3 regions of the Micrococcus sp. TA1 genome follow, and region 2 is predicted to be linked to each of the others. Evidence: riboswitches for the same ligand, from Rfam matches in the RefSeq annotation. Region 2 holds a riboswitch; each other region holds the start of a gene.
The links. A riboswitch is a leader RNA that binds a small molecule or an ion and turns the genes downstream of it on or off. The one in region 2 is predicted to bind thiamine pyrophosphate.

Region 1: another riboswitch for thiamine pyrophosphate. It lies ahead of GGQ69_RS12975 (bifunctional hydroxymethylpyrimidine kinase/phosphomethylpyrimidine kinase); the one in region 2 lies ahead of GGQ69_RS10760 (ECF transporter S component).
Region 3: another riboswitch for thiamine pyrophosphate. It lies ahead of GGQ69_RS11545 (thiamine ABC transporter substrate binding subunit); the one in region 2 lies ahead of GGQ69_RS10760 (ECF transporter S component).

What each region holds. Positions count from the first base shown of each region.
Region 1 is NZ_JACHNW010000002.1:363,733-366,982, reverse strand. Features, by position in the region: gene GGQ69_RS12990 (hypothetical protein) at 1-363, opposite strand, end outside; gene GGQ69_RS12985 (hypothetical protein) at 571-762, opposite strand; gene GGQ69_RS12980 (DUF5067 domain-containing protein) at 937-1,803, opposite strand; TPP riboswitch at 1,936-2,029, shown strand; gene GGQ69_RS12975 (bifunctional hydroxymethylpyrimidine kinase/phosphomethylpyrimidine kinase) at 2,074-3,250, shown strand, end outside.
Region 2 is NZ_JACHNW010000001.1:2,447,443-2,450,692, reverse strand. Features, by position in the region: gene GGQ69_RS10770 (APC family permease) at 1-22, opposite strand, end outside; gene GGQ69_RS10765 (FAD-dependent oxidoreductase) at 189-1,706, shown strand; TPP riboswitch at 1,776-1,879, shown strand; partial or broken gene GGQ69_RS10760 (ECF transporter S component) at 1,973-2,716, shown strand; gene GGQ69_RS10755 (ATP-binding cassette domain-containing protein) at 2,713-3,250, shown strand, end outside.
Region 3 is NZ_JACHNW010000002.1:33,679-36,928, reverse strand. Features, by position in the region: gene GGQ69_RS11550 (iron ABC transporter permease) at 1-342, opposite strand, end outside; gene GGQ69_RS11545 (thiamine ABC transporter substrate binding subunit) at 374-1,486, opposite strand; TPP riboswitch at 1,538-1,641, opposite strand; gene GGQ69_RS11540 (formylglycine-generating enzyme family protein) at 1,841-2,752, shown strand; gene GGQ69_RS11535 (sulfatase) at 2,757-3,250, opposite strand, start outside.

The DNA of each region.
Region 1 (3,250 bases), on a different contig from region 2:
GATCGGCATGGACTCCCACGCCGAGGACAGGTCCGTGCCCTTCAGGGTCCGGCGCTCGCCCTCGGCCAGGTCGTCCAGCCCCAGGGCGCGCCAGAATCCCCGGTGGTGCTCGCAGGGCAACAAGGCGGTGAGCATGCCGCGGACCGGCGCCCGGTCACGGTTCGCCGTGGCATGGATGTACCGGTGACCGGTGTGCTCGGCCCGCCAGGCGGTGATCTCGGGCCGGCCGAGCACCAGGACCCAGGCGATCAGTTCTGAGGGACCGTCCACGGTGGCGGTCAGGTCACCGACGATGTCCAGCTCGCGGCTGAGCCGCATCAACACCGTCAGCTCGCGGGCATCCTCGGGCGGGTACAACATCATTCCTCCTCTGCCGGATCTCGGCATGGAATCCCAGATGATTCAGTTGGATACCAGTCATTTTCGGCAGCGCCGGAGGGATGTCAAGAGGCTTCGTGCGGTGGTCCCGAAGCCGGCAATCCGGCTCCTTCCGGTGCCGGTCACGTGGCCACCATGTTCAGGGGGCACACGGCGCGCTCGCATATCCCGATGATCAGCGCGTCCAGCCGTTCACCGACGCTGTGCTTCTCGCCCGCGGTTCCGGGTGGCAGCAGCGCAGGTGCGCCCCCCGGATTCATCGACGATGAACCAGAGCATCACGCCGTTGGTCTCGATGCCGACGCTGACGTACTGGGCGTCCGGCGCGGCGGCGTCGATCCTCACCGGTAGCCGGCGCATGTCCAGCCAGGACACCGCGAACATGCCCGGTTGTTCGGGCAGGCCGCCCCAGGGGGCAGGACCTCGGCCAGCGGTCAGGACCCCAGACCGATGGCCTCTCGGAGGGCCGCGACGGGCCGGTCGTGATGGCCGGGGGCGACGCACAGCACGGTTAGGACGTCCCCCTCGTCCCGATTATTGCCGACGTCGAGGGAGCATCTACTGCTTGACGGAGAATTCCTCGGAGGTCAGGACTGCCTCGGAGAAGCTGAACAGCTCCCGTACTTCCACGGACACCGTGGTCTCATCCCGCAGGACGTAGGCCTCCTGGATGGTGACCGTAGTACCCGGCTTGATGTCGGACATCGAAAGCGCCGAGTCGACGTCATCGACTATGGCGCTTTCAAGCTCGACGCCGCTCTGGAACGCCTGGTCGTGTATGGCGGTCATGAAGTTGGCGGCCTCGTCGGAGTTGTTGGTGAACTCATAGCTGACAACGATCGCCGGTTCTCCGGCGTAGTCCTTGGCGAAGGTCGCATCCTCGATGGTGACGTCGTACTCCCCGGTGGTGTCCTGATCGTCCGCGGGGGCCGCTGCGGGGGTGGTGCTGGTCTGCTCCAGCTCAACCGTCCACGTCTCACCGAGCGCGGCGGCCTCGTAGCTGATGGTGTCGCCGTCCAGGGTGAAGGTCTTCTGGTCGTCACTGGACGCCAGGAGTGCGGAACCCGTCTTGGACGTGTCATTGACCGAGTCCCAGGTGAAGGCTGCCGTTGCGTCCTCGGGTTGTTCGACGCTGCCGGCCCAGTACAGGGACTTCGATTCATCCTCCGCGTTGACCCAGTAGATGGTGATCGTATCGTCGACGATGGTCGCCACGTGCTTGCTTCCGGAGCCCTTGTTGGACTGTGCCCACTCGCCAGTGAGATCAACGGGCTCGGGCGCTTCCGGACTGGATGCGGACTGGGAGCCATCGGCGCTGTTCGATTCGGCGGTGTTGCCCGCACTGCCAGCTGGAGAGGCGCATCCGGTGAGCGCGAGGCCCAGGGCCACGACGAGAGCCAACGAGGTGGTGGATGTGGTGCGCACGGGGAGGTGCCCCTCTTCCTTGAGACGACGGTGATCGTCGTTCCTATGCGTGATGCCTTGAACCGGCTGAGGGTTTGAGTCGAGACGTTTCGCTCGATAGCCCCGTCGGTCCGTTGCGCCTGCCTATACTTGGCCGCGGACACGGGGTGCGCCGCACGGCGCTGAGATGACACCCGTGGAACCTGATCTAGTTAGGACTAGCGAAGGGATGTCCGCGTGACTTCTTCTTGCCATACCCAGATTCCGCCTGTCCCCGCATCCGGGCCCCGCGTGCTGTCGATCGCCGGCACCGATCCCTCCGGGGGCGCCGGCACCGCCGCGGACCTGAAGTCCATCACCGCCGCCGGCGGTTATGGCATGAGCGTGGTGACCACGCTCGTCGCCCAGAACACCCACGGCGTGCGGGACCTCCACGTCCCGCCCACGGACTTCCTGCGCGCCCAGCTGGAGGCCGTCAGCGACGACGTCACCCTGGACGCCGTCAAGACCGGCATGCTCGGCACCACCGGCATCATCGAGACCGTGGCCGCCTGGTGCGACGAGCACCCGCCGGCCGTGCTCGTGGTCGATCCGGTCATGATCGCCACCAGCGGCCACCGCCTGCTGCAGCCCGAGGCCGAACAGGCCATGATCGAGTTCTGCCGCCGCGCCACGGTGGTCACCCCCAACATCGACGAGCTCGCCGTGCTCACCGGCTCGCCGCGCGCCGCCGACGAGGCCGAGGCCCTGGACCAGGCCGCCCGCTGGTCAGCCGCGACCGGCGTGGCCGTGGTGGTCAAGACCGGGCACCTGGACACCCGGCGGGTCACGAACACCTGGGTGCACCCGGACGGGACGCTGATCTCCGTGCCGTCCACGCGCATCGACACCACCAGCACGCACGGCACCGGCTGCTCCCTGTCCTCCGCGCTCGCCACCCGGCTGGGCCGCGGGGACGCCCCGGGCACGGCACTGGCCTGGGCCACCGAGTGGCTGCATGAGGCGATCGCCCACGGGGCCGCCCTGCAGGTCGGTTCCGGCCACGGACCCGTGGACCACGGGCACCGCTCGCGCCGTTTGCAGGCCGCCGCCTCCGCCGCCCCCTGGTTCGCCCCCGACGCCGTCCCGCCCGTCCTCGGGTCCCCGCAGGACCTGGGTGCCCCGCGCCGGGACCCCGAAGCCCGGGTGCCGGCCGCCGTCGCGCCCGCCGGTCCGTGGACCGCGGCGTTGTGGGCCGCCGGGGCGGAGGTCAACGCCGCCATCGCCGGCTCCGGGTTCGTCCGTGCCCTCGTGGACGGAAGCCTGACCCGGCACGCCTTCGAGTTCTACCTGGCCCAGGACGCGCTGTACCTCAACGGGTACTCCCGGGCGATGGCCGCCCTCGCCGCCCGCTCGACCGAGCTGGACGCGCAGGTCTTCTGGTCCGGGGCGGCCCACGGTTGCCTCACCGAGGAGGCCGAACTGCACC
Region 2 (3,250 bases):
CGGAGGCTGTGGTGGAGGGCATGGGATCACAGTAGACGGCGCCGGGGCGGGGTGCCGAGTCCCCGTGCGCATCCGGGGTCTGAGAGGGTGCGATGCGCACGGGGCCCCTCTACGATGACGGTGTTCGCCTCCCCGCGCGGGACGCGTCCGCCATCGGATCCCGCAGGACGGAACAGGACGGATGCAGCATGGACCCCAGGACGTCCCTCTGGCATGACACCCACCCGGTCCCCGCCACCGGCACCGACCACCTCTCCCCGGGTGACCGGTTCGACACCGTGGTCGCCGGCGCGGGCTTGACCGGGCTGGCCACCGCCGTCCTGCTGGCGCGCGCGGGCCAGCGCGTGGCCGTGGTCGAGGCCCGCTCGGTGGGGGCCGTGGCCACCGGGAACACTACCGCGAAGGTCTCGCTGCTCCAGGGCACCACCCTGGCGGAGATCAGCCGTCACCAGTCGGACCAGGTGCTGCGCTCCTACGTGGAGGGCAACCGCCGGGGGCAGTCCTGGCTGCTGCGCTACCTGGACGAGAACGGGATCGACTACCAGCGCAGGCCCGCCTACACCTACGCCACCACCCACGAGGGCCTGTCCCGGCTGCACTCCGAGCTGGAGGCCGACCGCGCCGCGGGCCTGGACGTGACCTGGACACGGGAGACGGACCTGCCCTACCCCGTGGCCGGGGCGATCCGGCTGGAGGACCAGGCGCAGGTGCACCCGATGCAGGTGCTCGACGCCCTGGCCACCGAGTTCCGCCGGCTCGGCGGGACGCTGGTGGAGGGGGTGCGGCTCACGGGCGCGGGCTACCGGTCCCCGCTGGCCGTGCACACCTCCGCGGGGGAGATCAGGGCCGGGCAGCTGGTCCTGGCCACAGGGGCCCCGGTCCTGGACCGCGGCGGTTACTTCGCCAAGCTCAGTCCACACCGTTCCTACGCACAGTCCTACCGGGTGCCGGGGCCCGTTCCCCAGGCGATGTACCTCTCCGCGGACAGTCCGTCCCGCAGCCTGCGCACGGCCCCCATCGACGACGGTGAGCTGCTGCTCGTGGGCGGCAACGGCCACGTGGTGGGGCGATCGGCCTCACCGCAGGCCGCCGTGGACGCCCTCGAGGCGTGGACCCGGGAGCACTTCCCCGGAGCGGAGCGCACGCACGCCTGGTCCGCGCAGGACTACCGCTCGGCCAACCTCGTCCCCTTTGTGGGGACACTGCCCCGCGGCGGTGGCCACGTCTACCTGGCCACCGGCTTCAACAAGTGGGGCCTGACCAACGGCGTGTCGGCCGCCCTGCGGATCTCCGCGCAGATCCTCGGCGGTGCCACGGACTGGGCCAGGCCGATGGATCGTCGCCTCACCTCGCCGGCCGACCTGCTGACCGGCCTGAGGGACAACGCCGCCGTCGGTGCCCGGTTGGCCGGCGGCTGGACGTCGGCCGCACGCAGACCCCTGCCCCAGGAGCCTCCGGCCGAGGGCCAGGGCACGGTGGGCCGGGACCACGGCCGGCCCGTGGCGGTCTCCACGGTGGACGGGGTGACCTGCCGGATGTCGGCGGTCTGCCCGCACCTGGGCGGCATCGTCTCCTGGAACGACGCCGAGCGCTCCTGGGACTGCCCACTGCACGGATCACGCTTCACCGCGGACGGCACCCTGCTCGAGGGGCCGGCGGTCACGGGCCTGCGGGCACCCACGGATGCCAGGGGGCGGGCGGACTGAGAGCCGTTCCCCGCAACGGGAGGACCGTGGCCGAGGGGTCGGGGGTGGTGCCCTATGCTGGTGCCACATCGTGAACGACAGGGGAGCGCCGCCCGGCGCTGAGAGTGCGCCCAGCGCAGACCCTCGAACCTGCTCCGGTTAGTACCGGCGAAGGAAGTCGAGTTCTCCGATGGAGCGTGGGGCCCGGTGCCTGACGCGCCCGGATCCCGAGGGTTCGGGCGGCGTGCGTTCCATTCCCCTCCTTGGATCCTTGAGGAGGACATCACATGGTCTCGACGCAGACCCCCGGCAGTGATCACCAGGCCACCCCGCCGGCCGGTACACCGGACCGTCCCGGGCGCTCCCGCCCACACCACGACCCGCGCGGCCCCGCCCACCGCACCTCCGCCCACCGCACCTCCGCCCACCGCACCTCCTCCCGCCACACCTGGCGCGTGGTGGACATCGTCGTGGCCGCCGTCGTCGCCGTGGCCAGCGGCGTGGTCTTCTAGGCCTGGAACCTGGCCTATGCGGGACTGGGCGGGGTGTTCCTGGCGTTCCCGCCGTCGTCGGGACTGGTCGCCGGCATGTGGCTGTTCCCGGCGGTCCTGGGTGCACTGCTGATCCGCAGACCGGGTGCCGCGCTGTTCACGGAACTGGTGGCTGCCGCCGTCTCCGCGTTGCTGGGGTCCCAGTTCGGCCTGACCGTGCTGGCCTCCGGACTCGTCCAGGGCATCGGGGCCGAGCTGGTCTTCCTCCTGTTCCTCTACCGTCGCTTCACCCTTCCCGTGGCCCTGCTGGCCGGTGCCGCCGCGGGAGTGGCCTGCGGTCTCAACGAGGCCTTCCTGTTCGCCTGGTTCCCCGAGTACACGCTGGCCTGGAAGTGGCTCTACGTGGGGTTCACCGGCATCTCCGGGATCGTCATCGCCGGCCTGCTGAGCTGGCTGGCCACCCGCGCCCTGGCGGCCACGGGCGCACTGGCCGCCCTCCCGTCCCGCGGCGCCCACCGGGAACCGGCGGGCCGGGGGTGACCGCGGCCACCGTCACCGCGCAGGGCTGGGGCTGGCGGCACGCCGGACGCGACCGGGCCGCCGTCGCCAGCCTGGACCTGACCATCCCACCGGGGCAGCGGGTCCTGCTCGCCGGGCCCTCCGGGGCCGGGAAGTCCACTCTGCTGCACGGACTGGCCGGCGTGCTGGACCCGGCGGACGACTCGGAGGAGACCGGCCGGCTGCTGCTGGACGGCGTGCCCACCCGCGAGCTGCGCGGCCACGCCGGGTTGGTGCAGCAGGACCCCGAGACACAGGTGATCCTCTCGCGCGTGGGGGACGACGTGGCCTTCGGCGCGGAGAACCTCCGCGTCCCGCCGGACGAGATCTGGGACCGGGTCCGACACGCCCTGGCCGCGGTCGGGCTGGGGGAGGACGAGGGCATCGCCCTGTGGCGGGACACGTCGCGACTGTCCGGCGGGCAGAAGCAACGGATGGCCCTGGCCGGGGTCCTGGCCATGCGCCCGCCGCTGGTCCTGCTCGACGAGCCGACCGCCAACCTCGACCCCGCCGGTG
Region 3 (3,250 bases), on a different contig from region 2:
CAGCGTCTGCCCCACGAGCCGCCAGGTGCGCGACTCGGCCAGCACCTCGGCGAAGGCGCCGAGGTCGAGCTGCCCGGCGGCGTTCGTCACGCCACGGGCCAGCATCGACCCGACGGGCCACAGGAAGAACACCGCCAGGAACGCCAGCGGGACGGCGGCGACCACCGTCCACACCAGCCCGCGGCCCACCGGGCCGGCGGCACGCCTCCACCGCCCGGGCACGACGTCCGCCCGGTCACCGCCCGGCGGGGCGGTTCCGGTCTCCGGGGCCCGACCGGACGCCGGCACCCGGGTGGGGGCCGGCGTCGGGACCAGGGCCGGGTCTCCCGGGACCAGGCTCATCCGTCGCGTCCTGTCCGGTGGGGGATGCCGATCAGCTCGCGGCCTCGTAGAGTGCGTTCCAGTCCTCGAGCCAGGCCTCGCGCTTCTCGGCGATCTGCCGCAGGTCCGCCTCGATCGGGTCCTCGACGAGGGTGGCGTTCTGCGCCCATTCGGCCGGCAGCTCGAGGGACTCGTCCACCGGGTACATGAACATGTTCTCCGGCAGCGAGGCCTGGAAGTCCTCGGCGAGCAGGAAGTCGATGAACGCCTGCGCGCCCTCGGGGTTCTTCGCGCCCTCCACGACGCCGGCGTACTCGACCTGGGTGGTGCAGGTGTCCTCGACGACCCCGGTGGTCGGGGCGAAGGCGGGGGAGGACGAGTAGCTGAGCACCAGCGGGTAGGCGCCCTGGCCCTCGCCGGCGGAGAAGTCGGAGTAGTAGGCGTCCGACCAGCCGGCGGCGACCTTGGTGCCGCCCTCGAGCAACCGCTGCCAGTAGTCCTGCCAGCCGTCCTCGCCCTTCTCGGTCACGGTGGCGGCCAGGAAGGCCAGGCCGGGGGAGGAGGTGACCGGATTGGTGGTGACGAACAGCCGCGCGTACTCGGGCCTGGCCAGGTCCTCCAGGGTGGTCGGCGCGGCGAGGTCGTTCTCCTCGAACCACTGCTCGTCCACGTTGACGCAGACCTGGCCCTGGTCGATGGGGGTCAGCCGGTCCTCGACGACGAGGTCCTGGGCGGATTCCGGCAGCGCCCCGGAGGCGTACTCGGCGACGACGCCCTCGTCGATGACGCGCTGGGCCGAGAGATTGTCGATGCCGTAGACCGCGTCCACGGTGGGGTTGTCCTTGGACAGGATCAGCTGGTTGACCAGGGTGCCGGCGTCGCCCGGGGCGGTGGTGGTGAGCTCGTAGCCGGACTCCTGCTCGAAGGCGGCGATCTGCTCCTCGGTGATGTTGAAGGAGTCGTGGGTCATCACGGTCACCGTGCCACCGGTGCCGGCTCCCGAGGCGCCGCTCGCGCCGTCGGTGGTGGCCGGCGCCGTGCCGTCGCCCGCGCCGGACTGGTCCGCGACCGAGCAGCCGGTCAGGGCCAGCGCGGCGATGCCCAGGATCGCGAGGGCGCCACGGGCACGGCGTCTGCTGGTGGGCGCTGCGGAAAGGTGGTGCATGAGTTCCTCCAATACCTCTGGAGGGGACGGGGCGGCGGGTGCGCCGACCCGAGGAGAGAAAGCTCGACTTCCTTCGCCGGTGCTAACCGGGCAGGTTCGAGGGTCTGCGGTGTGCGCACTCTCAGCGCCGGCCTGGCGCTCCCCTGTCGTTGAACCTTCAGTCTAGTGCCGGGGGAGGGGCGGGGTCATCTCGGTCGGCTGACGTGACCGGCCGTGGCGGCGCACCATAATGGAAAAGCCCTGCCTGTCTGAGCTGTCCGGCTGAGCACCTGCACGACGAATCGGCCCTGAGAGGTGGATGTGGACTGTTGTCATCCCGCTGCCGGCGGTACCGAGCCGGGACGTGCGCAGCACATGGATCCGCGGGAGCCTGCGTCTCGGGCCGTCCACACGGGCCCGGTCCAGTCGAGCTCCACCCACGGCATCGAGCAGGTTGAGGTTCCCGCCGGTCGGTTCCTCATGGGGGACCACTTCGGTGAGGGGTACCCCGCAGACGGTGAGACGCCCGTGCACGCGGTGCGGTTGGACGGCTTCTCCATGGACGCCACCACCGTGACGGTCGACGACTTCCGGCGGTTCGTGGAGCAGACCGCGTACGTCACGGAGGCGGAACGGTTCGGGTCCTCGGCGGTCTTCCACCTGGAACTCATTGCTCGTCGGCTGAACCCGGCGGGCGCGAACCCGGTCCCGGGGACGGCCTGGTGGGTCAACGTGCCCGGGGCGTGCTGGCATGCCCCGCTCGGACCGGGATCCCGGGCGGACGAGGACCACCCGGTGGTCCACGTCAGCTGGAATGACGCCCAGGCCTACTGCGCGTGGGCCGGGCGCCGCCTGCCGCACGAGGCGCAATGGGAGTACGCGGCCCGCGGCGGGCTGCAGGGCCACCGCTACGCCTGGGGCGATGAGCTCGTGCCGGGCGGCGAGCACCACTGCAACATCTTCCAGGGACGCTTCCCCGTGGAGAACACGATCGACGACGGTTTCCTCTCCACGGCCCCGGTGCGGACGTTCCCGGCCAACGGGTTCGGCCTGTTCCAGATGGCCGGGAACGTCTGGGAGTGGTGCCAGGACTGGTTCCTGCCGCGCTACTACCGGCGCAGTCCCGAGGAGAATCCCCCCGGGCCGCCGTTCGGCGAGGGCAGGGTCATGCGCGGAGGGTCGTTCCTCTGCCACGACTCCTACTGCAACCGGTACCGGGTGGCAGCGCGGAGCAGGAACAGTCCGGACTCCTCGAGCAGCAACTGCGGCTTCCGGACCGTCGGCTGACGGGTCAGGCCGCCGCCCGCACCCGGACCCCGTGGTCGGTCAGCGCCAGCAACTCGTCCAGCATCAGCTGGCGCATGCGGTCCACGACCTCCTCGCACCCCGGCCTGGCGGCCAGGTTGTGGGCCTCCTCCGGGTCCGAGTCGAGCAGGTACAGCTCCTCGGCGTCGGTGCCGAAGTACCGCGTGTAGCGGGCCTCGGGGGTGATGACCGAACGGATGTGCACGGGGGCCGGCAGCCCGTCGAGGCCGAACGGCTGATCCTCCTCGACGATCAGTGCCCTGCGGTGGACGGAGGCCTCGCCCCGCAGCAGCGGGACCAGGCTGCGGCCCTGGATGCCGCGGTGTCCCGAGACCCCGGTGAGTTCCAGCAGGGTGGGCACCAGGTCCGCGTTCGAGACCAGGGCCGTCGAGGCCGCGGTCCGCGCCGCCGGGGAGATCCCGACGCCGGCCCCCGGCAGTCCCGCGGGCACCCTCATGACCAGTGGCACGTTGGTCACGC